3 regions of the Mesorhizobium sp. WSM4810 genome follow, and region 2 is predicted to be linked to each of the others. Evidence: predicted binding sites of a transcription regulator. Region 2 holds the regulator's gene; each other region holds the start of a gene.

Region 1 (10,294 bases), on a different contig from region 2:
TGAGGATGGGCTGAGGGCGGAAGTCGCGCAGCCTATCCGTGAAGGCCTGTTCGATCGCACAGAGCCGCTCGCCGTGCCGCCGCTCGATCCCAATGACCGCATCGGCGGCCATCTCGGCATCATCCAGGATTTTGTTCGCGCCGTCGAAACCGGCAGCGAGCCGGAGACGCGCGGCGCCGACAACATCAAGAGCCTGGCCATGGTCTTTGCCGCGATCGAAAGCGCCGAAACCGGGCGCCGGGTCGCGATCGCACAGGAAGGGTGACTATGCCAAACCCGCTTCTCGACATCAGGATCGGCACCATGGTGCGGGCCAATCTCGATGACCCGGCCGCCTATATCAAGGCGATCCTGCCGCTCGGCTTCGAAAGCATCCAGCCCTTCTTCTGGCAGACGCTGGGCGGCAAGGATATTCCACGGCTGGCCGGCCAGATCCGCGAGGCGATCGGCGACGCCGACGTCGTCGTCTCCTCGCTCGGCGTCTTCGGCAATCCGCTGGAAAGCGGCGATGTCGATCGCGGCGTGCTTGATGCCTGGGAAACGGCCATCGACCATGCGCATCTGTTCGGCACCGCGATGGTCAGCGGCTTCACCGGCCGCCTCCGCGGCAAGCCGCTGCCCGACAGCCTGCCGCGCTTCCGCGAGGTCTGGGGACCACTGGCCCGGCGCGCCGCCGACAAGGGCGTGCGCATCGCCTTCGAGAATTGCGCGATGGACGGCAACTGGGCCGATGGAGACTGGAACATCGCCCATAATCCGGACGCCTGGGAGCTGATGTTCAATGAATTGCCCGATGACAATCTCGGCCTGGAATGGGAGCCCTGCCACCAGCTCGTCTACCTGATCGATCCGATCCCGCAGATCCGCAAATGGGCGCCGCGCATTTTTCATGTCCACGGCAAGGACGCGACGGTGCGCTGGGACGTGATCCGCGAGCATGGCGTGTTCGGCCGGCTGCCGTTCGTGCAAATGCGCACGCCTGGCTTCGGCGACAGCGACTGGACGCGGGTGATCAGCGAATTGCGGCTGGCCGGATACAGGGGCGCCATCGACATCGAAGGCTGGCACGACCCGGTCTATCGCGGCGACCTTGAGATTACAGGGCAAGTTCGGGCGCTGGACTACCTCAAGCAATGCCGGGGAGGTGCGACGTATCTGCCGAACCCGGCGTGAGGCTAATGCATGTCGCGCAAAAGCATGCCCTCGGGCCTGACCCAAGGTGTGCAGCGGTTTTGCGACAACGACATGCATCAAACAGGGAGCCGGCCAGCGAAGCATTGCGGCGAGAAGCCGAAGCATTCGTCGAAGACCCCTCGGCTTGCGAGGGAACAAAGGGAGGATAAGTGCATGAGCATCACGATGAGAAGGACAGTTCTGCGCTCGACCGTCATGGCGGCCGCCACGGCGCTCGCCGCCGCAATCTCCACCTTGCCTGCCCAGGCGCTCGATGCCCAGTGGTGCAAGGACGTCCACATCCGCTTCTTCGTCGGCGGTGCCGAGGGCGACGCCTTCGGCACCATCGTCTACAATGGCGCCAAGCAGGCCGAGGCCGATCTTGGGCCGAAGGTCGACTACATCTTCTCCCAGTGGGATGTCGAGAAGATGGTGCAGCAATTGCGCGAGGCCGTCGCGGTCAAGCCCGGCGGCATCGCCATGATGGGCCACCCAGGCGATGCTTCGATCATGCCGCTGGCCGAACAGGCGCACAAGGACGGCATCAGGATGATGTACCAGAACGTGCCGGTGCCGAAGGTCACGGCAGCGTTCGGCGGCGGCTATGTCGGCGCCCAGCAGGAAGAGCAGGGCCGCGCGCTCGGCGCCGAGGCGTTCAAGCTGGCCGGGCTCAAGGCCGGCGACAAGGCGATCATGATCGGCCCGTTCGAGAACGAGAGCCGCGGCGCGCGCGAGCGCGGCACGGTCGCCGCCCTGAAAGAGGCGGGCGTCGAGGTCATCCAGCTCTCCTCGCCGCCGAGCGGCGAATGGGCTTCCGACCCTAATCTGGCCATTCCGGTGATTACCGCAGCACTCCTAAACAATCCCGATGTCAAGGCGGTTGGCTATCCCGGCGGACAGATGCTGGGCAACGTCCCGACCTACATGCAGGCGGCGGGCAGGAAGGCTGGCGATATCTTCAATTTCGGCTTCGACACCAGCCCGCAGATCGTCGAGGGCTTCAAGGGCGGCTGGGTCCAGCTGACGGCCGACCAGCAGCCGTTCCTGCAGGGTTATCTGCCGATCCTCAGCCTCTGCCAGCAGGTGGTGCTGGGCCTGGCGCCAATGGATGTCGACACCGGCGCCGGCTTCGTCACGCCTGACAATTACGAGATCGTCGCCGAACTCGCCAAGCAGGCGCTGCGCTGACCTTTTGACACGGCTGCCGGTCTTCCGACCGCAGCCGGAACCAAGTGAGGATCGCCATGGCAGAACGCCTTATAGAGCTGCGCGACATCAGCAAGTCCTATGGCCAGGTCTATGCGCTGGGCGGGGTCAATCTCAGAGTCGACCGCGGCGAGGTGGTCGGCCTGATCGGCGACAACGGCGCCGGCAAGTCGACGCTGATCAAGATCCTCTCCGGCGTGGTCAAACCGACCAGCGGCGAGATCCTCATCCGCGGCCAGCCGGTGACCGGCTGGAGCGCCGCGCGCTCGCGCGACGCCGGCATCGAGACGGTATTCCAGGACCGGGCGCTGGCCGTGCAGCAGACGATCGTGCGCAACATCTTCATGGGCCGCGAACTCACCGGCTTTCTCGGCTGGCTGAAGGTCAACAAGGAAATCGAGGAGGCGAGCCGGCTGATGCGCGAGATCGGCTTCACCTCGAAAGTGTTCACGCCGCAATCGATCGTCGGCCAGCTTTCCGGCGGCGAACGCCAGGGCGTGGCGATCGCCCGGGCAATCTACAAGCAGGCCGACCTGATCATCCTCGACGAGCCGACGACGGCGCTGTCGCTGACCGAGACCGCCAAGGTCTTCCATTTCGTGCGCCAGGTGCGGGCGAGCGGACGGTCGATCCTGTTCATCGGCCACAACATCCACCACGTCTTCGACATCGCCGATCGTTTCGTCGTGCTGGACCGCGGCAAGGTCGCGCTCACCGCCGACCGCAGCCAGGTCAAGTCGGCCGAAGACCTCATCAACTTCATGGAAGACGTCGCGCATCCGGGTGGATTGCCGGGACTGCACGACGCCGGCGACCCGGAGCAGAGAGCACGATGAGCAAGACGATGGAGCCCGATCTGCACGAGCCGTCCGCAGGCATCTCCCGTCCCGGCAATCCCCGGAAAGAGTGGAAACACCCATCCGATCACTGGATGCGCGGCTTCATCCTCGACAACCGCGCCGCACTCGGCACGCTTGCCGTGTTCGTGGTGATGATGACGGTGTTCATGATCGCCAACCCGACCGTCTTCACCACCTGGTATCTCTACAGTTCCGTGCTCACCACGCTGCCGGTAGCGCTGTTCGTGGTGGTGCCGCTGGTCTTCGTCGTCACCTGCGGCGAGATCGACCTGTCGTTTCCGGCGACGATGGGTTTTGCCTCATGGGTCTTCGCGCTGGTGGTGCAAGCCGGCTACGACCCGTTTCTCGGCATCGCCGCCGCCATTGCAACGGGCACGTTGCTCGGCTTCCTGGTCGGGTCGCTGGTCGTCTATGGCGGGCTGTCGTCGCTGATCGCCACGCTCGGCATGAATTTCCTGCTGCGCGGCCTGATCCAGATCATCAACGAAGGCAGGTCGACGGCGCTGACCAGCCTTGCCGACAGCTGGGCCTACAAGATCTTCTCCAGCCAGCTCTACGGCATCCCGGTGCAGATCTTCTGGGCCATCGGCTTCGTTGTGCTGTCGGCGCTGCTCTACAACAGGCATCGCTTCGGCGCGCAGGTGAAGGTGGTCGGCGACAATCCCGACAGCGCCCAGCAGATGGGCATCGACGTCAAGCGCGTGCGGGTGAAAGTGTTCGTCTTCGTCGGCATCGGGGCGGCGATCGCTGGCACCTTCTCGGTGATGATCAACTTCACCTGGTGGCCGACCGCCGGCGACGGCTATTTGCTGCCGGTGCTGGCGTCGGTGTTCGTTGGCGGCACGCCGACCTGGGGCGGCGTCGGCACCGTGGTCGGCGGCGCCATCGGCGCGGTCACCGTGTCGTTCATCCAGACCGGCGTCGTCGCGGCAGGCCTGAGCGGCTTCTATGTCCAGTTCTTCAATGGGCTGATCATCATCCTGTCGCTGCTCGGCCACAAATGGAACCAGGCGCGGTATCGGTGAGGGGGATATTCACACCCCGGTGACAAACCCGTCCAGCACGCGTTTCTGGCCGGCCTTGTCGAAGTCGATGGTCAGCTTGTTGCCGTCGATGGCCGAAATGTTGCCGTTGCCGAATTTCTGGTGGAAGACGCGGTCGCCGACATTGAAGGGGGATGGCGTGTCGGCGACGGATTTGGCGACCAGCTCGCCGTCGATGGTGCGGCCCTTGATCGAGGTGCGGCCGGCACCATAGCCACTGTCGGTCTCGCCATAGCCGATGCGCTCGACCTGGTGGCCGGAGCGCGAGCCCCAGTTGCGGTCGGTCGCCTCGGTGCGGTTCTGCTGCGCGCGCTGCCAGCCCGGCGTTGCATAGGTGCTGGAGAAGGCGCCGGATTTTTCTGCGCCGACATTGTCGAAGCGCGACGCGCCGTAAGGATTCTGCCGTCCTGCCGCCTGGCCGCCCCGCCCGGAGGCGAAAGAGCCGCCGCCATAGGCATTGCCGTAGCCGCCATAGGAGCTGCCGCTCTCGGCGACCTCGACATGGGCTTCCGGCAATTCGTCGAGGAAGCGCGACGGGATCGTCGATTGCCACAGGCCGTGGATGCGGCGGTTGGAGACGAACCACAAATGCAGGTTCTTCTTGGCGCGGGTCAGCCCGACATAGGCCAGCCGCCGCTCTTCCTCCAGCCCGGAGCGGCCGCCCTCGTCGAGCGCGCGCTGATGCGGGAACAGTCCTTCCTCCCAGCCGGGCAGAAAAACCGTCTCGAATTCGAGGCCCTTGGCCGAATGCAGCGTCATGATGTTGACGGCGTCGAGCTCGGCGTTCTGCTCGGCGTCCATCACCAGCGCTACATGTTCGAGGAAGGAGCGCAGCGATTCGTACTCCTCCATGGAGCGGATCAGTTCCTTGAGGTTTTCCAGCCGGCCGGGCGCTTCTACCGAGCGGTCGTTCTTCCACATGTCGGTGTAGCCGCTCTCCTCCAGGATGGTCTCGGCCAGCTCGGTGTGCGGCGTGGTCTCCAGCGCCTTTTGCCAGCGCTCGAAATTGGCGGCAACCTCGCGCAACGCTGCGCGCGGCTTTGGCTTCAGCTCGTCGCTCTCAGCGAGTTTTTCTGCAGCCTCCAGCATCGGGATGCGCAGCGCCCTGGCGGTGTCGTGAATCTGGCGGATGGTGGCTTCGCCCAGCCCGCGCTTCGGCACGTTGACGATGCGCTCGAAGGCGAGGTCGTCTGCCCCTTGCGCGACGACGCGGAAGAAGGCCAGCGCATCGCGGATTTCGAGGCGCTCGTAAAAGCGCGGGCCGCCGATGACGCGATAGTTGAGGCCGAGGGTGACGAAGCGGTCCTCGAACTCGCGCATCTGGAAGGACGCGCGGACAAGAATGGCCATGTCGTTGAGATTGTGCTTCTGCCGTTGGTAGGCCTCGATGGTTTCGCCAACGGCGCGGGCCTCTTCCTCGGAATCCCAGGCGGCATGGACATGCACCTTCTCATTGTCCTCGGCGATTTTTTCGGTGAACAGCGTCTTGCCGAAGCGGCTTTCATTGTGGGCGATGAGGTGGGAGGCGGTGCCGAGGATGTGCGCGGTGGAGCGGTAGTTGCGTTCCAGCCGGATGATGGTGGCGCCGGGGAAATCCTTGTCGAAGCGCAGGATGTTGTCGACCTCGGCCCCGCGCCAGCCGTAGATGGATTGATCGTCGTCGCCGACGCAGCAGATGTTTACTTTGTTTTCGCTCACGGGCTGTTCCGCGCCTGCCGGCGCGGGCCCGACCCCCCTTTTTTGCGCGCCTTCGGCGTCGCGGGAGGGGACTCGCAACGGCTCGGACGCCCGATCGGGCTTGCGGCCTTCGGCCGTTCGCAAATCCGTTGATGTTGGAGCTCGCCCAGCACCCGGCCGCTGGGCCAGCAGGCGCAGCCACATGTATTGGGCGGTGTTGGTGTCCTGGTACTCGTCGACGAGAATGTACTTGAAGCGCTTGTGGTATTCCTTCAGCACGTCCGGATTGGCGCGAAAAATGCGGATCGGGTGGCACAGAAGATCGCCGAAGTCGCAGGCGTTCAGCGTCTTCAGCCGCTCCTGATAGGCCTTATAGAGCTCACGGCCCTTGCCGTTGGCGAAGGCGCGGGCGTCGCCCTCGGCAATCTCGGCGGGGCCAAGCCCCTTGTTCTTCCAGCCGTCGATCATCTGGGCGAACTGCTTGGCCGGCCAGCGTTTGTCGTCCAGTCCTTCGGCCTGGATGAGCTGCTTGATCAGGCGCACGACGTCGTCGGTGTCGAGAATGGTGAAGTCGGATCTGAGCCCGGCAAGTTCGGCGTGGCGGCGCAGCAGCTTCACTCCAATCGAGTGGAAGGTGCCGAGCCACGGCATGCCTTCGACATGGCCTTCGCCGATCAGCAGGCCGATGCGCTGCTTCATCTCGCGCGCCGCCTTGTTGGTGAAGGTGACGGCGAGGATCTGCGACGGGAAGGCCTTGCCGGTGGCGAGGATGTGAGCGATGCGGGTGGTCAGGACGCGCGTCTTGCCGGTGCCGGCGCCGGCCAGCACCAGAACCGGACCCTCGGTGGTTTCCACCGCCAGCCGCTGCTCGGGGTTGAGCCCGTTCAGATAATCGGGCGCATTGGCATGGCCGCTGCGGGCAGCCATGGCGCGCGCAGCAATGCCCGACGGGGTCACGGGCCGCGCGTTCGGTTCATCAAAAAAAGGCATATCTTCCGAAAAGCCGGACATCTCCCCCGAATGTAGTGATTCGGCAGCGAAAGGCCAGAAGTGTCTCCGTTTTGTTCTCTGTCCAGCGCCGGAACCTACAAATGGGTATATTTAACCCACCGACGTCGTGGAGCACTGCATGCTGGGCCTCACTGATCCGTGACTGGACCGTGCGGGCTTCTACCCTATCTTGCGCGGCGGACATGTTCCCGAAGCCGAGGAGAGCGCCATGACAAAACCGAGCCCTGCCAGCCCCGCTGTCACCAGACCCGCCATTACTCAGGCGATGATCGACGCGTATGACGAATACACGCATCTGACGCTCGACCGGCGGGGCTTCATGGAACAGTTGACCAGGCTTGCCGGATCAGGTGCGGCCGCCGCCGCAATCGCACCGCTGCTGGCGGCGAATTCAGCCCGGGCGGCGATTGTTGCCGGGGACGATTCACGCGTGACGGGCGAGGACATCAGCTATCCCGGCAGCGGTGGCGAGATGAAGGGCTATCTGGTCAAGCCGGCCGGCCAGTCCGGCAAGCTCGGCACCGTCATCGTCGTGCATGAGAACAGGGGGCTCAACCCGCATATACGCGATGTGACGCGGCGCGTGGCGCTGGAAGGCTTCGTTGCGCTGGCCCCGGATTTCCTGTCGCCGCTCGGCGGCACGCCGGCCGACGAAGACAAGGCGCGCGAGCAGTCTTCCAAGCTCGATCCGGCGCAAACCACTGACAATGCGGTCGCAACGGTCGCTTTCCTCAGGGGCCGCGAGGATGGCAACGGCAAGGTCGGCGCGGTCGGCTTCTGCTGGGGCGGCGCCACGGTGAACACACTGGCTGCCAATGCGCCGGATCTGGCTGCCGCTGTCGCCTATTACGGCATGCAGCCGAAGGCCGAGGATGTGCCGAAGATTAAGGCGGCGCTGCTGCTGCACTATGCCGGGCTCGACACCCGCATCAATGCCGGTATCGACGCCTTCAGGAAGGAGCTCGATGCAGCCGAAGTCGAGTACACGATCCATGTCTATGAAGGCGCCAATCATGCCTTCAACAATGACACCTCGGCGGCTCGCTACGACAAGAACGCGGCGGACCTCGCCTGGGGCCGGACGATCGCCTTTCTCAAGGAGAAGCTTGCCTGATCAGGCATTTGCCGGTTTGTGAAAAGCGACGCCGGCCACCACCAGCGCGATGCCGATGCAATCGGTAAGGCTGGGTATCTGGCGGAGCACAATGACGCCGATCAGCGTGGCGGTGACCGGCAGCAACGACAGCATCAGCGCGAAGCTCGATCGCGGCAGCCGCGACATGGCAAGCTGGTCGCAGATATAGGGGATGACCGAGGAGCAGATGCCGACGCCGATGGCGGCGATGAGCAGTGGCGGCGCCGTGAAAGCCGGCAGCGCATCGGTGAAGCCGATCGGCAGCACGATGAGGCAGGCGACCGCCATGGCGGCTCCCAGGCCGGCGATGCCGTCGCCAGCGCCGGCGCGGGCAACGCGATGGCCAAGCATGATGTAGCCGACGAACAGCGCGCCGTTGAGGAAGGCCCAGAACAGGCCGACCGGGTCGCTTGACCATTTGACGTCGATCAGCAGCAAGGTGCCGATAACGGCAACGGCAAGCGCTGCGAAATTGCGCGGACTTCTGACGCCGATCAGCGCAACGCCGATGGTGCCGACGAATTCGATCGCCGCGACCAGCGAGATCGGCAGGCGGTCGAGCGCCAGGTAGAAGGAGCAATTCATCACGCCGAGGCAGGCGCCGAAGGCGAGAAGCAGCAGTCGTGTCGGCCGGTCGGCGCGGGCGAAGACCGTCCACGGCCGAGTCAGCGGCGCAAAGACAAGGGCGGCCGTGACGATGCGCAGCCAGGCCATGCCGAGCACGCCGACATGCGGGAAAAGCAGCACGGCGAAAGCCGGCCCGAGATAATGAAACACAGCGCTGACGCCGAACCAGACATGCGGCGGCAGCGATGTCGCCAGGCTGCCAAAGACAGGGCCGCCGAGGGCTGGGATAGCAGCTGGGGCTTGCGCTTGATCATCCATATGATCATTATCGCAGGAAGATTTACCTGTTTATATGGGCAATGGCCAATCAAAGAGATCGTTTATTCTCCTGAACAAAGGAGTTTTTCCTGAAACGCATTCGAAACGAAAATGCTAATCTGGATGCGGCGGATCTGAAAATCCTGCGCCTGCTGGAAAAGGATGCGCGCACCAGCACTGCTGAACTGGCGCGCTCGGTCGGCCTGTCGGCGCCGAGCGTGGCCGAGCGCATCAAGCGGCTGCAGGAGAGCGGTGTGATCGAGGCCTATACTGTGCGGATCAACCCGGCCGCGCTCGGCATGAAGCTGTCGGCATGGCTGCGGATCAGGCCGGTGCCCGGGCAGTTGGCTGCGGTCGCCGAGATCATCCGCGACTTGCCGGAAATCGCCCAGTGCGATCGGGTGACCGGCGAGGACTGTTTCATTGCGCTGGCGCATGTCGGCTCGGTGGCCGAACTCGAACGGGTGATCGACCGCATCATTCCGTTTGCGATGACCAACACCGCAATCATCCAGTCGTCGCCGGTGGTGGCGCGTTCGCCGCTGGCGGCAGTGTTCGTCAATACATCAGCTTAACTGGAAAAAGTCGCGCCGCCCCTCATCGCCCTGCCGGGCACTTCTCCCCGTATAGTGACGGGGAGAAGGACGCTGTCATCAATGGTTTCGCCAATTTGCGGGCGTTGCTGAAAGAGCGCCGAGGCTGCGGCAAGCTCCCTTCTCCCCGTCTCTATACGGGGAGAAGGTGGCGGCAGCCGGATGAGGGGTGGCGCAAACGCCCCCGAAAAATGCGACCGGAGGACGAGACCATTTCTTTCCGCACCGATCAGGCGTGGCCGCGCTTCATCCGTGCTTGCTTCAGGATGGCGCGCCAGCGGATCATGGCGAAAGGGATCGGCTCGTTGTTGTTGGCGATGGAAAAAATTTCGTAGTTGAGGTTCTTCAGCGATCGCCAGAAATCGTAGTCGCTGATGCGTGGGTCGGCCGCCAGCCTGTCCGCCTCGACCTTGATGTCGGTTTTCATGCACGTTCCCCGAACCGCTTCAGCCCCCGCCGCCCGTATCGCAACTCGTCTTCGACCGTCGTACTGAGTCGTTCAACGCCTCAATTCGGCTTGTTCACGTTAAAACCCTGGTAAGGTTAACGGCGGTCTGACTGCGGCTCAAGCGTCTTGCGACGAATACCGATCGAACGGCCGGCGCGCTCAGGCATCGGCAACGCCGCATGAGCGGCGCGCATGACTTCGACCTTGGCCAGGACATCGGCCGGGAAGGGCGCCACCTTCGGTCCGGACATGTCGACATGCAG
Region 2 (10,294 bases):
CAACGTCGGCGGCAGTCGGCGTCAGCCCCGTGCCGATCGCCCATACCGGCTCGTAGGCGATGACGGTATTCGATGCCGTTGCATTCGGCGGCACCGAGCCGGCGACCTGGCGCGACAGCACGTCGAGCGTGGCGCCCGCCTCGCGCTCGGCTCTCGTCTCGCCGATGCAGATGATGGCAACCAGCCCGGCGCGCCACGCGGCGGACGCCTTTGCCTGGACAATGGCGTCGTCCTCGTTTTGATCGGCGCGGCGTTCGGAATGGCCGACGATGACGTGACTGGCGCCCGCATCTTTCAGCATCTCGGCCGAAATACAGCCGGTATGGGCGCCGCTCTCCTTGCTGTGGCAATCCTCGCCCCCGGCCCGGACCGGCGTGCGCGACAAGATCTCCGCGGCATGCGCAAGCAGCGTCGCCGGAACGCAGACCAGCGCTTCGGTCTCGGCATCGAGCCCGCTCATGAAGCCGTTGCCGATCATCCTGAGTTCGTTGAGTGAGGCGCTGGTGCCGTTCATTTTCCAGTTGCCGGCGACCAGCGGGCGGATTCCAGGCGTCATGGGATTTGCTTCTCCGGGCAATATTCGGCTGCGTCCTCACTACCAAACTCAGCCCACAAAGCAATCGACAGTGGGCCGGAAGGACGCTATTGCGCTTGTTTCAGACTCGGCGCATGCGAAAATGCGCGAAAAAATCGGAAGTGACCATGCTTGGTATCTTGAGAAGCGCGGCTGGGACCTGGATCGCGAAAGCGCTGCTGATATTGTTGGTGTTGAGCTTCGCCGTCTGGGGCATTTCCGGACAGATGGTCGGTGGTTTTGCAGGCCACGACGCCGTTGTCACGGCCGGCGGCACCAAAGTGTCGATCAACGAGTATCGGCTGGCCTATGACCGGCAGATCAGCGTGATGTCGCAGCAATTCGGCCAGCGCATCAGCCGCGAGCAGGCGACGGCGCTCGGCCTCGACAACCAGGTGCTGGCGCAACTCGTGTCGGGCGCGGTCCTCGATGAGCAGGCCCGCAAGCTCGGGCTTGGGCTGTCCAAGGACCGGCTGGCCCAACTCACGCATGAAGACCCGGCCTTCAAGGGTCCCGGCGGCAACTTCGACAGAAGGACTTTCGAATACATACTGCAACAGGTCGGCATGCGGCCGGAAGACTATCTCAGGAATCGCGCCCAGGTGGCTGTGCGCCAGCAGATCGTCGAGGCGGTTTCGGACGGCGTCAAGGCCCCGAATACGTTCTTGAAGGCGGTCGCGCTTTATCGTGGCGAAGACCGCACCATCGACTATTTGACCTTGCCGAAATCGCTGGTCGAGCCGATCGAAGCGCCATCCGACACTACGCTTTCGGCGTATTTCGAGGAAAACAAGAAGACCTATGCGGCGCCCGAATACCGCAAATTCTCCTATGTCAGGCTCGAGCCGGAAGACATCATGGATGTGAGTGCCGTGACCGACCAGCAGGTCAGCGACGACTACAACAAGAACAAGGGGCGCTACACCACGGCGGAAACGCGCACCATCGAACAACTCGTGTTCAAAACGCCCGATGCCGCGAAGGCCGCGCTCGATTCACTCAAGACCGGCGCGACATTCGACAAACTCGTCGCCGCCGAGGGCAAGACGCAGGCCGACACGCTGCTCGGCACGCTGTCCAAGGACAAGATCGCCGATAAGGCGGTGGCGGATGCGGCGTTTGCGCTCAACGTCAACGAAGTCAGCCCGGTCGTTCAGGGCGCCTTCGGTCCGGTGCTGCTGCGCGTCACCGAGATCAAGCCCGAAGTGGTGAAGCCGCTGGCCGAAGTGGCCGCCGACATCCGCAAGGACCTGGCGCTGGGCGAGGCAAGCCGCATTCTGCTCGACGTGCATGACAGTTACGAAGACAGCCGCGCTTCGGGCAGCACGCTCGAGCAAGCGGCCGAAAAACTGAAGCTGAAGGTCGTCACCGTCGACGCGATCGATCGCACCGGCCTGAGGCCGGACGGCGCCATCGTCAAGGATCTGCCGGAATCGCCGGAGCTGATCAAGGCGGTGTTCGATGCCGAACCCGGCACCGAGAATCCCGACCTCACCACTGCCAACAACGGCTTCGTGTTCTACGAGGTGGATTCGGTCACGCCGGCCCGCGACCGCACGCTGGATGAAGTCCGCCAGAAGGTGGTGGCCGACTGGACGGCGGCGGAAACGACCAAGCGGCTCACCGCAAAAGCGCAGGAGCTCGAAAAGCGTCTCGAGGCCGGCACTACGCTCGACGTGATCGCGAGCGAGCTCAAGCTTGAGAAGCAGACCAAGCGCGGCGTCAAGCGCGGGGCGGACGACGCCGATTTCGGCAAGGAAGGGGCGGCTGCGATGTTCGGCGAAGGCGAAGGCGGGACCGGATTGATCCCCTCGCCCACCGGCGACGGACAGATCCTGTTCAGGATTGCCGAAGTGTTCGAGCCTGCCGGAGCCGACGCCAGCTCGGTGCCGGACGACGAGCAGAAATCGTTCACCGCCGGCATGTCCGACGACCTTCTCGACCAGTTGGTGGCGCAGCTGCAGACGCAATATGACGTTCGCATCGACCAAACCGCCGTTGCCCAAGCCCTGACAAGATGAGCGCGCTCAAGACCCATATCGCCAAGGTCGCCGCTGGCAGCTCCCTTTCCTTCGAGGAAGCGCGCGATGCCTTCGACATCATCATGTCGGGCGACGCTACGCCCGGCCAGATCGGCGGCTTCCTGATGGCGCTGCGCGTGCGCGGCGAGACTGTGAGCGAGATTTCCGGCGCCGTCGCCACCATGCGCGCCAAGATGCTGCGCGTCGACGCGCCGGCTGGCGCCATCGACATCGTCGGCACCGGCGGCGACAATTCGCACAGCGTCAACATCTCGACCGCATCCGCGTTCGTCATCGCCGCCTGCGGCGTGCCGGTGGCCAAGCACGGCAATCGCGGACTGTCCTCGCAGACCGGCGCCGCCGACGTGCTGACCGCGCTTGGCGTCAAGCTCGACATCCCGCCGGAAACGATCGGCCGCTGCATCCACGACGCAGGCGTCGGCTTCATGTTCGCACCGGCGCATCATCCGGCGATGAAGCATGTCGGCCCGATCCGCGCCGAGCTCGGCACCCGCACAATCTTCAACCTGCTTGGCCCGCTCTCCAATCCGGCTGGTGTCGTCAGGCAGATGGTTGGCGTCTTCTTGCCGGAATGGATCATGCCGGTGGCCGAGACGTTGAAGGCACTGGGCGCCGACCACGCCTGGGTCGCCCATGGCGACGGCTATGACGAGATCACCACCACCGGCGAAACCCAGGTCGCCGAACTGGTCGGCGGCGAGATCCGCAGCTTTACGCTGACCCCGGAAGCGGTCGGGCTGAAGCGGCATACCAAGGACGAGTTGCGCGGCGGCGATGCCGCCTACAACGCCCAGGCGCTGCGCGACATGCTGGGCGGCGCTGCCGGCGCCTTTCGCGATACGGTGCTGATGAACGCCGGCGCCGGACTGGTGGTGGCGGGAAAGGCGACGACGCTTGCCGATGGCATGGCGACGGCGGCGCAAGCCATCGACAGCGGCCGGGCGCTAAAGGTGCTTGACCGGCTGGTCGAGATTTCAAACGGATAGCGCCGTGTCTGATATCCTGCGCAAGATCGAAGCCTACAAGCGCGACGAGATCGCGGCGGCGAAGGCACGGGTGCCGTTTGCCGAAATCAAGGCACGGGCGAGGGCTACCGATGCACCGCGCGGCTTTCTCTCGGCCCTTGAAGCCAAACGCAAATCCGGCAGTTTCGCGCTGATCGCCGAGATCAAGAAGGCGAGCCCGTCCAAGGGCCTGATCCGCGCCGATTTCGATCCGCCGGCGCTGGCCCAGGCATATGCCAAAGGTGGGGCTGCCTGCCTGTCGGTGCTGACCGATGCGCCGTCTTTCCAAGGGGCGCCTGAATTCCTCACCGATGCGCGCAGCGCCGTGACATTGCCGGCTTTGCGCAAGGATTTTCTGTTCGAGCCCTATCAGGTGTTCGAGGCCCGTGCGTGGGGCGCGGACGCCATCCTGATCATCATGGCGAGCGTCGATGACGCCGTAGCCAGGGAACTCGAAACGACGGCTTTCGAGCTCGGCATGGACGCGCTGGTCGAGGTGCATGACGAGGCCGAGACGGAACGCGCGCTGAAACTGTCGTCGCGGCTGATCGGCATCAACAACCGCAATCTCCGGACATTCGAAACCAGCATCGAGACATCGGAGCGGCTCGCGGCGATGGTGCCGGCCGACCGGCTGCTGGTCAGCGAGAGCGGTATTTTCTCGCACCAGGACTGCCGCAGGCTGGAACGGAGCGACATTGGCACTTTCCTCGTCGGCGAGAGCCTGATGCGGCAACTGGACGTGGCCACTGCGACGCACCTGCTTTTGACGGGCAAGGCGCCCGCCAATGCATCTGCCCGAAAGTCGGAATCGCTTTTCGGAGAGCATGATGCATAGATACAAAGCGTTAGAGCGTGCTTTGTGCGTCCAAACGGACGGACGTCGCTCCAGGGTGACCTGACGATGTCGGCCGCCCTCACCCATCTTGGCGCGGAAGGCGAAGCCAATATGGTCGATGTCGGCGACAAGGCGGAGACGACGCGCACGGCGATCGCCGAAGGTCTTGTCTCGATGCGGCCCGAAACGCTGAAAATGATTCTGGACGGCGATGCCAGGAAAGGCGACGTGCTGGGCACGGCGCGCATCGCCGGCATCATGGCGGCCAAGAGGACGCATGAGCTGATCCCGCTCTGCCACCCGCTGCTGTTGACCAAGATATCGGTAGATATCGAACCGGACGCGAAGCTGCCCGGTCTGAAGGTCACGGCGCTGGCCCGCGTCACCGGCAAGACCGGCGTCGAGATGGAAGCGCTGACTGCCGTCTCGGTCGCCTGCCTGACCATCTATGATATGGCCAAGGCGGTCGACCGCGGCATGGCGATCTCCAACATCAGGCTGATGGAAAAGACCGGCGGCAAATCCGGCGACTACAAGGCGGACGCCCAGGGGGCAGGCCGATAATGGCGCTGCTTGCGGTCGCCCAGGCGCTCGAGCACCTGCTTGAGGACGCTGCGCCCTTGCAGGCTGAAAGCGTCGCCCTGATGGACGCCGCCGACCGCGTGCTGGCGGAGCCGCTCATCGCGCTCCGCACCCAGCCGCCATTCAACGCGTCGGCCATGGACGGCTATGCCGTGCGGGCCGACGATGTCGCCTCCGTGCCCGCGAGACTTTCGGTGATCGGCATGGCGCCGGCCGGACGCGGCTTTGCCGGGACAGTCGGCCCGGCGCAGGCCGTGCGCATCTTCACCGGCGCGCCGCTTCCCGCTGGCGCCGACACCATCGTCATCCAGGAGAATGTCCGCGACCTCGGCGGCGGCATCGTCGAAGTGACCGCGCCGACGGTTGAAGGCCGCAACATCCGCCGCCTCGGGCTCGATTTCTCGCAGGGCGACGCGCTGCTGGAGAAAGGCCGCCTGCTTGATCCGGCGGCATTGTCGCTGGCGGCATCGGCCAACCACCAACAGGTCAGCGTGGTGAAACGGCCGCTGGTCGCCATCATCGCCACCGGCGACGAATTGCTGCCGCCGGGCAGCGACCTTGGCCCCGACCAGATCATCTCCTCCAATGCCTATGGCGTCGCCGCCGCGGCCCGCTCGGTCGGCGCCTGCGCACTCGATCTCGGCATCGCCCCCGACCGCAAGGAGGCGATCGCCGCGCTGGTGAAAAAAGCCGTCGCCGCAGGCGCGGACGTCATCGTTACGCTGGGCGGCGCCTCGGTCGGCGACCACGACCTCGTCCATGACGTGCTGACCGGTGAAGGCATGGCGCTCGATTTCTGGAAAATCGCCATGCGGCCCGGCAAGCCACTGATGTTCGGGCGGCTGGGCGACATCCGCTGCATCGGCCTGCCCGGCAATCCGGTGGCCAGCCTGGTCTGCACGCAGCTCTTTCTGAAGCCGCTGCTGGCGCGGCTCGGCGGCCGCGCTTTCCGCCAGGACATGCGTCAGGCGCGGCTTGGCGCCGCCATGCCGGCCAACGATCTCAGACAGGACTATGTACGCGCGGTGGTGAAGGAAGAAGCCGGCACGCTTGAGGCAACGCCGTTCAGTATCCAGGATTCCTCGATGCTCAGAATGCTGGCCGACGCCAACGGACTGGTCGTGCGCGAGCCATTCGCTCCCGCGGCCGCAGCGGGCGCCGCCTGCAGCGTGCTGATGCTACGCTGAACAAAGCGTCAACACATTCATTAAACTTTAAATGGTTGCGGAACACAAATGGAACAGATAGTGTTTGTTCTGGGTTTGTTTTTCTGATTCTGTTGGGGGTCGCGATGCTGACACGCAAACAACATGAACTGCTGATGTTCATCCACGAGCGGCTGAAGGAAAGCGGCATTCCGCCCTCGTTCGATGAGATGAAGGAAGCGCTCGACCTCGCCTCCAAATCGGGGATCCACCGGCTGATCACGGCGCTGGAGGAACGCGGTTTCATTCGCCGCCTGCCCAACCGCGCCCGCGCGCTGGAGGTGCTGCGCCTGCCCGATTCGATCGCGCCGGGCCTCAATGCGGCGCGCAAATTCTCGCCGAGCGTCATTCAAGGCAGCCTTGGGCAAGGCGGCCTTGGACAGGGCGGCCTCGGACGGCAGATCAAGCCGGCGCCTTCGCGCATGCGTGCGGCCGGCAATGACGACGACGTCGTTGCCACCGTCTCCATACCGGTGATGGGCCGCATCGCTGCCGGTGTGCCGATCGACGCCATCCAGCACCAGACGCATTCGATCTCGGTGCCACCGGACATGATCACCGGCGGCACGCACTACGCGCTGGAGGTCAAGGGTGATTCGATGATCGAGGCCGGCATCTTCGACGGCGACACGGTCATCATCCGCAACGCCGACACCGCCCAGCCTGGCGAGATCATTGTCGCTCTGGTCGACGAGGAGGAAGCGACGCTGAAGCGATTCCGCCGCAAAGGTGCCTCGATCGCACTGGAAGCCGCCAATCCGGCCTACGAGACGCGCATCTTCGGGCCGGACCGGGTCAAGGTGCAGGGCAAGCTCGTCGGACTGATCCGGCGTTACTGAACGGCAGGCTTCTTGGGTTTCTCGGCCCTGAGGTATGGCGGCAGGCCCCTCGCCTCGCGCGAAAACCGCCGCTGCTCATGCCAGGGCCTGTATGGCTGTCTGACGGCAAAACGGATTTCTGCGCGCGTCGTCGCCGATAGCGGATCGAAGAAGACGGCGGCACTGCCCATGCGAGCGAGCTGCCGTTTGGTGACGACGAGAACCAGCGGGTTGCGGCAGGGTTTGTAATAGGCTGTGGCATCGTCGATGACGATCAAATCCGCAAAGGCACAGGCCGGCCGCGCGGTTTTGCGGTTGTCGGCGAGCGCAATGAGCGCGCCGGACGGATGCCGGGCCAAGCACAGGCCGGCAGTGCAGGTGAAAGGCGCTCCCGGTGGCAGGTCGGCCGGGTCGGCGATGTCGAACCGCACATCTCCTTTTTCGAATGTCTCCGGCTCGACGATCGTTGTTGAAACCAGCGCATGTTTCCAGTTGTCGGTGGTGAATTCGTTCGAACGCATCCGGTTGACGGCAAGTTCGCCGCCGCCGATCGGCAGCGCCACCAGATGCGCATCCTCCGAGATCAGCACGTCGGGGGTGCGCGTCTCGGAAATCGTCAGCAGGCCGGCGAGCGCAAAGGGAAGTGCCGCAAGTCGCAGCCATGTCGTCGCCATCGTGGCGATGACCAGGGCGACCGTCACCAGCAGAACCGATTGCAACGAAATCAGGCCGACTGCATCGACCGGCGAACGCTCCGAGATCCATCCCGAAATTGCAATCATCGCCGTCAGGCCCTTGCCCATCATGTAGAGGAAAGGGCCGTCGAGGCCGAAAGGCATTGCCAAGGCGCTGAGGACGGCCAGGAACATGACGATCGTGACGATCGGCATGACGGCCAGATTGGCGAACAGGCTGAGCGGCGAGACGCGCTGGAAGTGCCAGATGGCGAAGAGCGCGGTGGCGCTGCCGGCAATGATGGACGTCATTGCGATGGTGCCTGCCCCGGCGACGAGCTTGCGCGTGACGAAAGCGACCGGTGACCGTCGCTGTCGCGGCGCCTTGGCCTTGTCGGCACGATAGTCGGACCAACCGGCATAGGCGCCCACGAGAGCCGCAGTCGCGGCGAACGACATCTGGAAGCTTGCGCCGACCACCTCGTGCGGCGACACGACGATAACGGCGATGGCCGAAATCGCCAGGTTGCGCATGGTGAGTGCCGCCCGGTCGAACAGCACGGCGACAAGCATTACCGCCAGCATGATGAAGCTGCGTTCAGCCGCGACCACGATACCGGAAAAGATCAGATAGGCAGCGATGGAGACGAGTGCGGCAGCAGCCGCATATTTCTTGACCGGCCGGCGCGACGAAAAGTCGGGAAACAGCGCAAAGGCGCCGCGCAGCAATCCCATGACGGTGCCGGCGACAAGCGCCATGTGCAGGCCGGAAATGGAGATGATGTGGTAGATGCCGGTGCGCCGCATCGATTCGTTTATCTCTTCGGGGATGCCGGCACGCACGCCGACGATCAGCGCAGCGGCAATCTCCCCCTCGGCACCACCGATGCTGTCCCTGATATGGTCGGCGATGGTTTCGCGCGCCTTCTCGATCGACGAAGAAAGGCGTGCGGTTAACGGTGCATCTTCGGAGACGACGATCTTTGGACTGCCGAGGAAAAAGCCACTGGCACCGATACCGGCGAAATAGCTGTCAAAGGAAAAGTCAAAGCTGTCCGGTCTGACCGGGCCAGTCGGAGGCAGAAGCCTCACATAGCCGGTTGCCACCGAGCCTGCGGTCATCTCAGCGGGAATCTTGCGTGCCGACACCCTGACACGTTCGGGTGCATAACGCAGTGTCGGCCGGGCGGTCGACATCACATCGATGGTCAGCCTGATCCGGCCGTTCGCCATTTGGTCGAGCCTGACGACACGGCCGGTCAGCCGGGTCTGGATTTCCGAACCGAGCATCTTCGTTCCGGCGCGCCAGGTTTCAACCTTGGCGGCGAGCACACCAAGCGCGCACAGCAACGCTGCCATGAAGCACAGGTGCGTTTTGCGGCGTGAGCGCGTGACGGCCGCACACAATGCCGTAAGGACCACGACGGCGATGGGCTGGGCAAAGTCCGGTTCGACGGCAAGCGAAAAATAGACGATCACCCCGCATGCCAGGAAAACCGGCACCAGCAGGAAGGCGACGCCCCGGTCGAGTTCCAGGCCGGCTGCCGCGGCCACGCTGTTGCGGACACCGGATGGTGAAAGATGGCTGAGCTGTCGGCGAAAACGAATGACAGGGCCGGGTGCTGAAGCCGGTATCGGCGCCGGGCGATCCGGCGAAAGAGGTTGGATGCTCAGCGGCGACGCAGGCAGCGAAACGGGTAGCGACTCAGTGTGAGGAACGTCGGCAAACAGCGATCGTTCGCTGACGCTTGCGGTCGCGCCCTCGCTGTCGTCCACGCCGCGGCCTGGTCCAGCCATAGGGTTCGCCCCTTGCGCCCTCGACCTCCTATGCTACATGAACGCGCGACGCGCGAAAGTCCGCGCACCACATCCGTTTTCTGCGCTTGCCCAGGAGTTCCATGTCCGACAAGGTCGTCACCCGTTTTGCCCCTTCGCCCACCGGATTCCTGCATATTGGCGGGGCGCGCACGGCGCTGTTCAATTGGCTGTATGCGAAACACACTGGCGGCAAGATGCTGCTGCGCATCGAGGACACCGATCGCGAGCGTTCGACCGATGCGGCAACCGCTGCCATCCTCGATGGGCTCTCCTGGCTCGGCCTCACCTGGGACGGCGAACCGGTATCCCAGTTCGAGCGCGCGCCGCGCCACCGCGCGGTTGCCGAGGAGCTGGTGCGCCTCGGCAAAGCCTATTACTGCTATGCGACGCCGGCCGAGCTGGAGGCGATGCGCGAGAGTGCGCGGGCCAAGGGCTTGCCTCCCCGCTATGACGGCCGCTGGCGCGACCGCGACCCGTCAGAGGCACCGGTTGGCGCCAGGGGCGCGATCCGCATCAAGGCGCCGGCCGAAGGCGAGACGGTGGTACATGACCGCGTGCAGGGCGGAGTCCGCTTCCCCAACAAGGACCTCGACGATTTCATCATCCTGCGCTCGGACGGCAACCCGACCTATATGCATGCCGTCGTCGTCGACGACCACGACATGGGCATCACCCACATCATCCGCGGCGACGACCATCTGACCAATGCCGCCCGCCAAATGGTGATCTATCGAGCCTT
Region 3 (10,294 bases), on a different contig from region 2:
TGTGGCCGGCGTCATCATCGTGCTGCTTCAAAATCATGCGATCAACGCCCGCATGATCCGCGCCGAACTGGACAATCGCGATCTGGCGATCAAGGACGCGCTGACCGGCCTGCCCAACCGCATCTTCCTTCAGGAGAAACTGCGCGGCATGTGCAGCGAGCTTGCGGCGCCGGCAGCAAACGGCGGCATGCCGTTTGCCGTTCTCAGCATGGACCTCGACGGCTTCAAACACGTCAATGACCGCTTCGGCCACGCGGTCGGCGACATGCTGCTGCGCAAGGTGGCCGAACGATTGAAGCGCGCTTTCCGACCGGGGGATATGGTCTTTCGCATCGGCGGTGACGAATTCGTGATCCTGCTGCCCGACACATCCGAGATCGAAGCCACCATGCTGGCAAAGCGCGCCATTGAGAAGATTTCGGTACCCTTCGACCTTGGCGTGGGCACCGCAATACCCTTCGGGTTGAGCATTGGAAGTGCCTTCGCGCCTGCCGACGGCGGCGAGCCGGAACTTCTTCTCACCTGCTCCGATCACGCGCTCTATGAAGCCAAACGCACCGGAAAGGGCCGTTACCGGGCGCATGTGCGGGCCGCGAACTGACCACAGCGATTATTTGGGCCTTTTGTCGCTCAGTCCATGCAATATCTCGTATCCCGCCTAAGTGCGTCGCGTCTGAAGCGACTCCTGCGACGCACTTTAAGCCTTTGTTTGTTTTATGCGCATTTGCCCAAAACCGCTGCGCCCGCACCGGTCAAGCCCAGGGCCATGCCTTTTGGGCGACATGCATCAGGCCTGCGACAATACGCCATGAAAACCATAGTGTCGGCGGGATGGCTGGCCCTTATGTCTGGCCGTGACAGGCCTTGCGCTTTCGACTAACGCTTTTGCCCATGACGTTGCCGACCGATCCCGCTGGAAATCTCGCCGCCCTCATCCGCTGCCCCTCCGTGACACCTATCGAGGGCGGGGCACTGAGCACGCTGGAAACAATGCTGAAACCACTCGGCTTTTCCGTCGAGCGCCCGGTGTTCTCGGAGGACGGCACGCCCGATATCGAAAATCTCTATGCGCGGCGCTCCGGCAACGGTCCGCACCTGATGTTCGCCGGGCATACCGACGTGGTGCCGGTCGGCGACGAGACCTCATGGACGCATCCGCCTTTCGCTGCCGAGATCGCCAAGGGCGAGATGTTCGGTCGCGGTGCCGTCGACATGAAGGGGGGCATCGCCTGTTTCATCGCCGCCGTGGCGCGCCATCTCGAGTCGAAAGGCGGCCTGAAAGGCTCGGTCTCGCTGCTGATCACCGGCGACGAAGAAGGGCCGGCCATCAACGGCACGACAAAGCTGCTCGAATGGGCGGTCGCCAAGGGCGAGAAATGGGATGCGTCGATCGTCGGCGAGCCGACCAATCCCGATGCGCTGGGCGACATGATCAAGATCGGCCGGCGCGGCTCTTTGTCCGGCAGCATCATCGTCAACGGCCGCCAAGGCCACGCCGCCTATCCGCAGCTTGCCGACAATCCGGTGCGCGGCCTGATGACGCTGGTCGAAGCCTTGCTGCACCCAGTCTTCGACAAGGGCACCAAGGACTTCCAGCCGACCAATCTGGAGGTAACCTCGATCGACGTCGGCAATCCGGCCACCAATGTTATTCCGGCAAAGGCGACCGCCGCCTTCAACATCCGCTTCAACGACACATGGACCGCCGAGACCATCCAGGCGGAAATCCACAACCGTCTCGACAAGGCGGCGAAGCGAAAGAAATACCGGGCCGGCAAGACGACACCGGTCGATTACGAACTCGTCTGGCGCGACCGGCCGAGCCACGTCTTCCTCACCCGCGACAAGCGGCTGATCGAAGCGCTCAGCGGTTCGGTCAAGGCGGTGATCGGCAGGAAGCCGGCGCTTTCCACCTCCGGCGGCACCTCCGATGCACGCTTCATCAAGGATTATTGTCCGGTGGTCGAGTTCGGGCTGGTCGGCAAGACCATGCACATGGTCGATGAACGCGTCGCACTTGCCGACCTCGAGACGCTGACGCAGATTTATCTGCGCTTCATCGAAGACTGGTTCGAGCAAGGCGCATCGTAATCATGCTTTCGTCGGATGAAACCTATGCTTCGCTCAACGGCGCCTGGCGACTGATGCTCGGCAAGGCCGATGGGCTGCGCCAGTTCGACCTTTCGGCCGACGGTTTCTGGAATTCCTTCTTCGCCATCGTCGTCGCGGCACCGGCGCTGATCGTCGGTTGGGTCGGCCTCGCCAACGAGATCGGCGATCCGAATGCATTCGCCGGACGCTTCAGCATGCTGATTCGTCTGGCGACAGTCGACATCGGCGTCTGGGTGTTGCCGCTTGTCGGCCTTGCCCTCGTCGCGCCGCGCGCCGGCATCGGCGGGCGCTTCGTCCACTATGTCGTCGCCAGCAACTGGGCGTCGGCGATCATCGCCTGGATGATGCTGCCAGCGGCGTTGATCAGGCTTTTCCTGCCGTCCACCAACGAGTTCGCCGTACTGGCGTCGCTGCTTTTGTTCGCGCTGTCGATGATCCTGACCTGGCGGATGACAAACGTTGCCATCGGCAGGGGCGCGGCTGTCGGCAGCGCTGTCTTCGCCGGAATGTTCGTGGCGTCGCTGGTCGTTCTGTTCGCGCTGCAGGCGCTGCTCGGCATCGGTGCGCCGAGCGGAACCGGGACTTGAATAGCTTCGCATCATCGGATTCACACGCCGCGTCACCATCGCCTTCATTGTAGAGTCCGAGCGCGTGGTGATTGTGCGCGTGTTCTACGGCTGGGCCGATTGGCAGGACGACCTAGCCTAGTGACGCTGACTGATCGGCACATCTAGCCGCGTCATCCGGACGCCTTCGGATAATCTACCCCAACGAGAAAAAGCCCATCGGGCGGCGCCACCTGGCCACAGGCTGCACGGTCGCGCGCGTCGAGCGCCGCCTTCAGATCGGCAATTGTCCAGCCGCCTTCGCCGACGCGCTTCAGCGAGCCGACCATCGAGCGCACCTGATTGTGCAGGAACGAGCGCGCCGAGGCTCGCACTTCGATCATGTCACCCAGCCGACTGACATCCAGCCGGTCGAGCGTCCGGACCGGGTTGTCGGCCTGGCACTGGGTCGAGCGGAACGTGGTGAAATCATGCCGCCCCAGCAGCACCTTTGCCGCTTCGTGCATGGCCTCGGCGTCGAGCCGCTTCGGCACCCACCAGATCTTGCCCTTGTCGAGCGCCGCCGGCGCGCGCCGGTTGACGATGCGGTAGAGATAGTGGCGGCCGATCGCCGAGAAACGCGCATCGAAGCTATCCGGCACCACAGCCGCCTTGAGGATGGCGATGCGCGCCTTGGCCGTTTGCAGGTGGGCGTTGACGGCATCGCGAACCTTGTCATCAGGCCACGCCCTGACGAGATCGACATGCGCCACCTGACCGGTCGCATGGACGCCGGCATCGGTGCGGCCGGCGCCGCGCAGCGAGACCTGTTCGCCGCAGAATTTCTCGATCGCCTGTTCGATCGCCTGCTGCACCGAAGGCTGGTCTGCCTGGCGCTGCCAGCCGGCATAGAGGCTGCCGTCATATTCGATGTCGAGGCGAAAACGCGGCATTCCTAAGAAGGATGAGGTTAGGCGGCGAGCGCGGTGCCGAAAGCCGAAGCGTATACCAGCTTGCCGGTCTCAGGCGCTTCGCCCCAGACCAGCGCCTGCAGCGCTTCGCCCTGGAACTCGCTTTCGAATTTTTCGGCGCGCGCGTGACTGTAGCCGAAGCGGCCATAATATGCGGGATCGCCAAGCACCACCGCCAGCACCTCGCCGGCATCCTTCAGGCGGATATGCGCCTCGCGGACCAGCGCACCGCCGATGCCGGTGCCATGGAATGACGGCTCGACCGCAAGAGGCGCCAGCGCCACCGCCGGAAAGCTCTTGCCGCCGTTCTGCACGTAAAGCCGCGAAAACAGAATATGGCCGACCACCTGTCCATCTTCTTCCGCCACCAGTTCGACGACGGCATCGCCGCCGCTGACCAGCGCGTCGACCAGGCCGGCCTCCGCCTGCTGGCCAAATGCGTGTTCCTCGACCAGGCGGATCGCCTCGCGGTCCCGCGGCGTTGCCGCGCGTATCGACATCATGCTCATGAGAATTTCGTTCCTTTTTCGAGCTTGGCCCCGCGCAGAAACTCCTGCGCGGCAATGGGCCTTCCGCCCGCACGTTGAACTTCGACCAACCTGATCGCGCCTGACCCGCAGGCGACCGTCAGCCGGTCGTCGAGAATTCCTCCCGGCTCGCCGGCGCCTTGCGAAAGCGTCGAGCGAAGCAGTTTCAGCCGCTCCAGGCGGCCGCCAATTTCGATCTCGCACCATGCGCCGGGAAAGGGCGACAGGCCGCGAATATGATCGTGGACTTCGCCAGCAGGCCGCGTCCAGTCCACGCGCGTCTCCGCTTTATCGATCTTTTTGGCATAGGTCACCCCCTCCGTCGCCTGTGCGGCAAAAGTCAGGGCATCCCGTTCCAGACGAGCCAGCGCTTCCGCCATCAGCGCGGCGCCAATGTGCATCAGCCGATCATGCAGTTCGCCGGCCGTCATATTGGGGCCGATGGCGCATTTTTCGGCCATCGCCACCGGGCCGGTGTCCAGGCCTTCTTCCATCCGCATCACCATCATGCCTGTCTCGGTATCGCCGGCCATGATGGCGCGCTGGATAGGGGCGGCGCCGCGCCAGCGTGGCAACAGCGACGCGTGACCATTGACGCAGCCGAGCCGCGGCGCCTCGAGAATGGGTTTGGGCAACAGCAATCCATAGGCGACGACGACGGCGACATCGGCCCGCAAGGCGCGGAACGCCTGCTGCTCGGTCTCGTTCTTCAGCGACACCGGCGTCCGCACCTCGAGGCCCAGCCGCTCGGCCTCGCGCTGCACCGGCGACGGCGTCAGTTCCAGCCCCCGGCGACCGGCGGCGCGCGGCGGCTGAGTGTAGACGGCTCCAATCTCATGTCCGGCATCCGCGATCGCCCGCAGCGTCGGCACCGAGAATTCGGGCGTACCCATGAAGATGACGCACAAGGGCATTTTGTTCCGGGTCCGGTCTTCGTCTGGCCGTTAAGTCGGCTCAGTCGAAGTCGCGAACTTTGCGGGTCGGCGACCGAAGTCGCGTTTCCTTTCTGCTTCGATTTCGTTCATGATCTTGGCGAATTCATCGCCATTGCGTTTTCAGCAGCGAAAGTCGCGCGAATAGCGTCCCATGCCGAAAGACCCGGCTCCAGCCTGGCTTGCCTTTCGGCGACCATGCCTTCGCGCAGAAGAGCTATCGCCTTGCCCGACAGGCTCTGGGCGCTCTTACGCGCCGCCTGCTCGATTTCCCGCTTCAAGGGTTCGGGAATATTTCTGATCAGCATGTCGCTCATCGGCGTCTCCATTTCCTGATCTGGAACAGGGTAGAGGGGCGCTGTCCCGCCAACATCTTCGAAAGGTTCAGCATCAAACTGCGCGAGTATCGCCCTATCCCACTAACTTGCCCGGCGCCTTGCTGCCTGATGGTTTGTCCCTGGCGAGCTTCTTGAACTTCTTCACCACCATGTCGCGCTTCAGCTTCGAGATGTGGTCGATGAACAGAACGCCGTTGAGATGGTCGATTTCGTGCTGCAGGCAAGTCGCCATCAGCCCTTCGGCCTCGATCTCCTGCAGCTTGCCGTCGCGATCGAGATATTTCACCCGCACGGCGGCAGGGCGCTCGACCTCGGCATAGTAATCCGGGATCGACAGGCACCCCTCCTCGTAGACCGAGCGCTGATCGGCGCTCTCAAGAATCTCGGGATTGATGAAGACATGCGGCACCGGCGGCTCGTCTTCCTTGGCGAGGTCGATCACCAGCATGCGCAGCGGTTCGCCGATCTGGATCGCCGCCAGACCAATGCCCGGCGCATCATACATCGTGTCCAGCATATCGTCGGCCAGTTTGCGCAAGGCGCCGTCGACGCGCTCGACCGGTTTCGAAACCTGGCGCAGGACGGGATCGGGAAGGATGATGAGCGGCTTGATCGACATGGCGTCTCACCTAAGACCTCGCACGAAAAGCGTCAACCGGGGCATTTGCAGCGGCGTTCACGTTTTGATCTGTGTCGTCAGGCCGAATCATCTATGCTGTCCGATATGAACGACCTGACCACCATCCTGTCCGAACCGATCGCCCGGCTCGGCGCCACCACGATCACGCTCGGCCACGTGCTGGCATTCGGCGCGGTCCTGTTCCTGGGCCTGTTCGTGGCGCTCGTCGTCGCGCTCTGGCGCTCGGCCAAGGCGCGTGCGGTGGCTGCCGCGGAAGCCGCCGACCACACCCGCGACGCCGAGGCGCGGATGGCCGGCATCCTGGCAAGCCAGGCCGAGATGCAGGGCCGCATGGGCGCCATCGCCGAAGTGTTCGGGGCGCGGCAGGCCGAACTCACGCAGTCGATCGGCCAGCGTCTCGACGCGATGACCGGCCGTCTCGGCCAGACCATGACCGAGCAGACGAAATCGACGCATGAAAGCCTCGCCAAACTGCAGGAGCGGCTGGCGGTCATCGATACAGCGCAAGGCAACATCCAGTCGCTCGCCAGCCAGGTCGTGCAACTTCAGGCAATCCTCTCCAACAAACAGACGCGCGGCGCCTTCGGCCAGTCGCGCATGGAGGCGATCGTCGCCGACGGCCTGCCGCACGGCGCCTATGAATTCCAGGCGACCCTGTCGAACGGCAGCCGGCCCGACTGCCTGGTGAAGATGCCGAACGGCGCGCCTGCACTCGCCATCGACGCCAAGTTTCCGCTGGAAGCCTGGAATGCCATCCGTGCCGCCGAAGGCGTCGATTTGCAGAAGGTCGCCGCACAAGCGTTTCGGCGTGATATCGAGGTGCATGTCCGCGATATTTCCGACAAATACCTGATCCAGGGCGAGACGCAGGACACCGCCTTCATGTTCGTGCCGTCGGAATCGGTATTCGCCGAGATCCACGAGAATTTCGAGGGGATTGTCCACAAGGCGCACCGCGCTCGCATCGTCATCGTCTCGCCGTCGCTGCTGATGCTGTCGATTCAGGTCATCCAGGCGATTCTCAAGGACGCCCGCATGCGCGAGCAGGCGCATTTGATCCAGGGCGAAGTCATCCGGCTGATGGAGGATGTCTCGCGCCTTGACGAGCGGGTGCGCAAGCTGCAGAGCCATTTCGGCCAGTCGGCCAAGGATATCGACGATATTCTCGTCTCGACGTCGAAGGTGACCAAGCGCGGCCAGAAGATCGAGGCGCTGGAGTTCGGCGCGCAGCCGGCGGAAGGCGACGCCGGATCGGCGGCCAACGCGAAGACCGAAGCGGGAGCGCGCGTCGCCGACTCCAAGACCGGCCAATTGAGGCTAAGGGTGGTCGAAGGCGACGACTGAGAGGCTACTGCTCCTCGACGATCATTGTGCCTTCGAACTCCGGCAGCCAATGCAGCGCCGAGCGGTGCCAGATCTGCTTTCTCGGGATCAGTTGTTCGCGCTGCCGCGCCGTGCCGACCCTGATGCCATAGACTTTCGGCCCGTCGCCAACCGACGTGGCATAGAGGTGCGTACCGCACTCGCCGCAAAAGGCCTGGGCGCGCCTGGCGCCGCTCGCTGCGGTCTTGATGTAGATCTTCGGCGTGCCCTTGGTGATCCGGTAGCGCTCCTCCGGCGCCGGCACGGTCACCCGAAACGCTGTTCCGGTCAGCTGCTGACAATCGATGCAGTGACAAATACTGGTGTTGTCCGGATCGACCTCCGCCTCGTAGGTAATGGCGCCGCAATGGCACCCGCCGTCGATTTTCATCTTCGTTCCTCCCTTCAGCCGCGCCTCGACGTGTTGGAGCTTAACGGCGCAGCCGCCGAAGCTCCACACAGGCATTCACAACGCGGCAAACCATCCGCTGGTTCAAGGCTGCTGCGTCGACGCCTGTTCGATGACTTCTTCCGTCCAGACCTTGAAACCGGCCAGCGTGCCCGGCCCGAAAATATGGGTCAGCGGCACATCGGCTGCGTCGCGGCCGGAGGCGATCAGGATGCGGCCGATGCGCGGCGCATTGTTGCGCGGATCGAAGGCATGCCAGCGACCGCCGAGGTAGACCTCCATCCAGGCGGCGAAGTCCATGTCCGACCAAGGCTTCGGCAGGCCGATGTCGCTGATGTAGCCGGTGCAATAGCGCGTCGGGATGTTCAAGGCGCGGCAGAAGGCGACGGCGAGATGGGCAAAGTCGCGGCAAACGCCGCTTTGCTCTCGATAGGCCTCTGTCGCCGTGCGCGTCGGCCGCGCGTTGCCGTAGTTGAAGATGATGTGGTTGTGGACGAAATCGCAGACCGCCTGCACGCGTGGAATACCGAGCGGTGAGTGGCCGAACAGCCGCCACGCCTCGCTCGCCAGCACGTCGCTCTCGCAATAGCGGCTCGGCAGCAGGAACAGCAATGTCTCCGACGGCAGGTCGCGCACCTCGTGCTGCCATGCCACCAGATCGCCGGTCTCGAAGGTTCCGGGATCGCGGATCACGGCGTCCGTGCCGAAGGTGAAGCGACCGGGCGGGGCGACAAGACGATTGCACCAATTGCCGAAACTGTCGCGGTAGCTCTCGATCGGCACCGGTGGGTTCGAAGTCAGGAAATCCGGCCGCTCGAGATCGGACGCGCGGGAATAGTGGACGTTGAGCATCGCGATCAGCGGCGTTTCCTGCGGAAAGTCGAAGCTCATCTCGCAGCCGATATGAATTCGCATTGTCGTCCTGACCGTCCTGCCGGATCACCACCCGGCGAAGGCACGGGCCGTTGCTGCAGTGCAAAAAGATCATCGCACGGACCAGCGTGGTTTACGAGCGAATTAGAAACGATTGACAGCCGACGGCTGGCGCCGGCGCCAGATTATGCCTCTTGCGGTCGGGCGTTTCTCTTGGTTCATTTCGCTTGCCACAATTGGAGGAAACGAATCATGGCTAAAGGTGCGATGAAGGCGGGCAAAGAAGCCCGCAAGCCGAAGAGGGACGCGAAGAAACCTGCCGCTGCCCCGACCCTGAAAGCGCCGCCCGTCAAGGCGACCAAACTCAAGGACAAGTAAGCCTCGGCGTTTCGGCGCAGTCATGACCGACGGCATTTCAGGACCATCGACATTCAGCGACTGGTCCTGAAGTGTTGTCGGCGCTGCTGTTGATTGGGCATTTCTAAATCAATGCGGCGAAGACGACTTCGCGCTTTCCGAAAAGACCGGGACGACCCGCAATCCAATGGAGCGTTCCGATGTCGTGGATTCTTCTCTTCTTCGCTGGCCTGTTCGAGATCGGCTGGGCTATTGGCCTCAAATACACTGATGGCTTTTCGAAGCCGCTTCCGACCATCCTGACGGTTGCCTCGATGGTCGTCAGTCTCGCCTTGCTCGGACTGGCGCTGAAGACCCTGCCGGTCGGCACGGCTTACGCGGTGTGGACCGGCATCGGCACCGTCGGCACGGCGCTGCTTGGCATCTGGCTGCTCGGTGAGCCTGCGACCGCGATCAGGCTGGCCTGCATCGCACTCATCGTCTGCGGCATCATAGGATTGAAACTCGCGACCTAGGTTTGCAGCAAGGCCGCAGCACAAACGCCTTCAGGGCCGCTGCAAGGCGGCCCTGAATTTTGATTGGTGAAATCGCGCTGTAGGAGCGCTAGCGAGCGGAAAAGCCCGGAGGCGTCCTGCCGGTGCGCTGCTTGCGCGCCGCATAGCGCGCGTCGCGCTTGGCTTTGCGCTCAGCCTCGTCGGCAAGCAAACGAGCGATGCGCTCGTTCTCTTCGGCTTCCCGGATCTTCGCTTCCGCCTGCGCCGCTTCTTCAGCAGCGATACGCGCCGCTTCGGCAGCAGCTTCGCGCTCGGCCTTTTCGGCCGCTTCGCGCGCCAGCTTCTCCTGCTTCAGCCTGGCCTTTTCGGCCTCGCGTATCGCACGGGCTTCGAGGATCGCCTTGCGTTCGGCCTGTCGTGCCAGCACCGCTGGATCGTCCGCTGCCGGCTTTGCCTTGAAGCGCTCGAGAAGCGCCTTCTTTGCCTCGTTTGCGGCATTGCGCCGCTCGAAAACGTCTTTTTCCCTATAGATAGCCAAGTCCACTTCCCTGGAGTCAATTTGCGAGGCTTACATACGCGTGAAAACCCAGAGTTCAAGCGCCAAAACGGTATGCCAGCCATGAAATTCTGAGCTGTTGCAGCCGGGAGACGCCTTTTCGGCTGAATTCGGCTGAAACGGACATGCACTGTTCACCATGCGACCCTCTGGCGGCGCGGCGGACTGGTCGCTACCT

The links. The regulator LexA, encoded in region 2, represses DNA repair genes until DNA is damaged. The targets are predictions, from matches to a motif close to TGTTCNNNNTGTGTTCNG.
Region 1: the regulator LexA is predicted to act here: its motif matches at 7,011-7,028, upstream of AC0L3O_RS07300 (ATP-dependent helicase).
Region 3: the regulator LexA is predicted to act here: its motif matches at 6,099-6,116, upstream of AC0L3O_RS25450 (DNA recombination protein RmuC).

What each region holds. Positions count from the first base shown of each region.
Region 1 is NZ_JBVVQV010000004.1:11,101-21,394, forward strand. Features, by position in the region: gene AC0L3O_RS07275 (Gfo/Idh/MocA family protein) at 1-265, shown strand, start outside; gene AC0L3O_RS07280 (sugar phosphate isomerase/epimerase family protein) at 268-1,173, shown strand; gene AC0L3O_RS07285 (substrate-binding domain-containing protein) at 1,348-2,361, shown strand; gene AC0L3O_RS07290 (ATP-binding cassette domain-containing protein) at 2,418-3,215, shown strand; gene AC0L3O_RS07295 (ABC transporter permease) at 3,212-4,264, shown strand; gene AC0L3O_RS07300 (ATP-dependent helicase) at 4,274-6,970, opposite strand; gene AC0L3O_RS07305 (dienelactone hydrolase family protein) at 7,179-8,084, shown strand; gene AC0L3O_RS07310 (EamA family transporter) at 8,085-8,990, opposite strand; gene AC0L3O_RS07315 (Lrp/AsnC family transcriptional regulator) at 9,080-9,565, shown strand; gene AC0L3O_RS07320 (hypothetical protein) at 9,813-10,010, opposite strand; gene AC0L3O_RS07325 (thioesterase family protein) at 10,127-10,294, opposite strand, start outside.
Region 2 is NZ_JBVVQV010000017.1:133,405-143,698, forward strand. Features, by position in the region: gene tpiA (triose-phosphate isomerase) at 1-556, opposite strand, end outside; gene AC0L3O_RS23205 (SurA N-terminal domain-containing protein) at 703-2,595, shown strand; gene trpD (anthranilate phosphoribosyltransferase) at 2,592-3,602, shown strand; gene trpC (indole-3-glycerol phosphate synthase TrpC) at 3,607-4,458, shown strand; gene moaC (cyclic pyranopterin monophosphate synthase MoaC) at 4,525-5,022, shown strand; gene AC0L3O_RS23225 (molybdopterin molybdotransferase MoeA) at 5,022-6,227, shown strand; gene lexA (transcriptional repressor LexA) at 6,332-7,084, shown strand; gene AC0L3O_RS23235 (ComEC/Rec2 family competence protein) at 7,078-9,534, opposite strand; gene gltX (glutamate--tRNA ligase) at 9,636-10,294, shown strand, end outside.
Region 3 is NZ_JBVVQV010000021.1:62,052-72,345, reverse strand. Features, by position in the region: gene AC0L3O_RS25490 (GGDEF domain-containing protein) at 1-601, shown strand, start outside; gene dapE (succinyl-diaminopimelate desuccinylase) at 892-2,091, shown strand; gene AC0L3O_RS25480 (hypothetical protein) at 2,094-2,699, shown strand; gene truA (tRNA pseudouridine(38-40) synthase TruA) at 2,852-3,610, opposite strand; gene AC0L3O_RS25470 (GNAT family N-acetyltransferase) at 3,628-4,137, opposite strand; gene fmt (methionyl-tRNA formyltransferase) at 4,134-5,069, opposite strand; gene AC0L3O_RS25460 (plasmid stabilization protein) at 5,177-5,404, opposite strand; gene def (peptide deformylase) at 5,499-6,044, opposite strand; gene AC0L3O_RS25450 (DNA recombination protein RmuC) at 6,150-7,409, shown strand; gene AC0L3O_RS25445 (GFA family protein) at 7,414-7,818, opposite strand; gene AC0L3O_RS25440 (transglutaminase-like domain-containing protein) at 7,921-8,751, opposite strand; gene AC0L3O_RS25435 (hypothetical protein) at 8,962-9,087, shown strand; gene sugE (quaternary ammonium compound efflux SMR transporter SugE) at 9,267-9,581, shown strand; gene AC0L3O_RS25425 (DUF6481 family protein) at 9,670-10,098, opposite strand.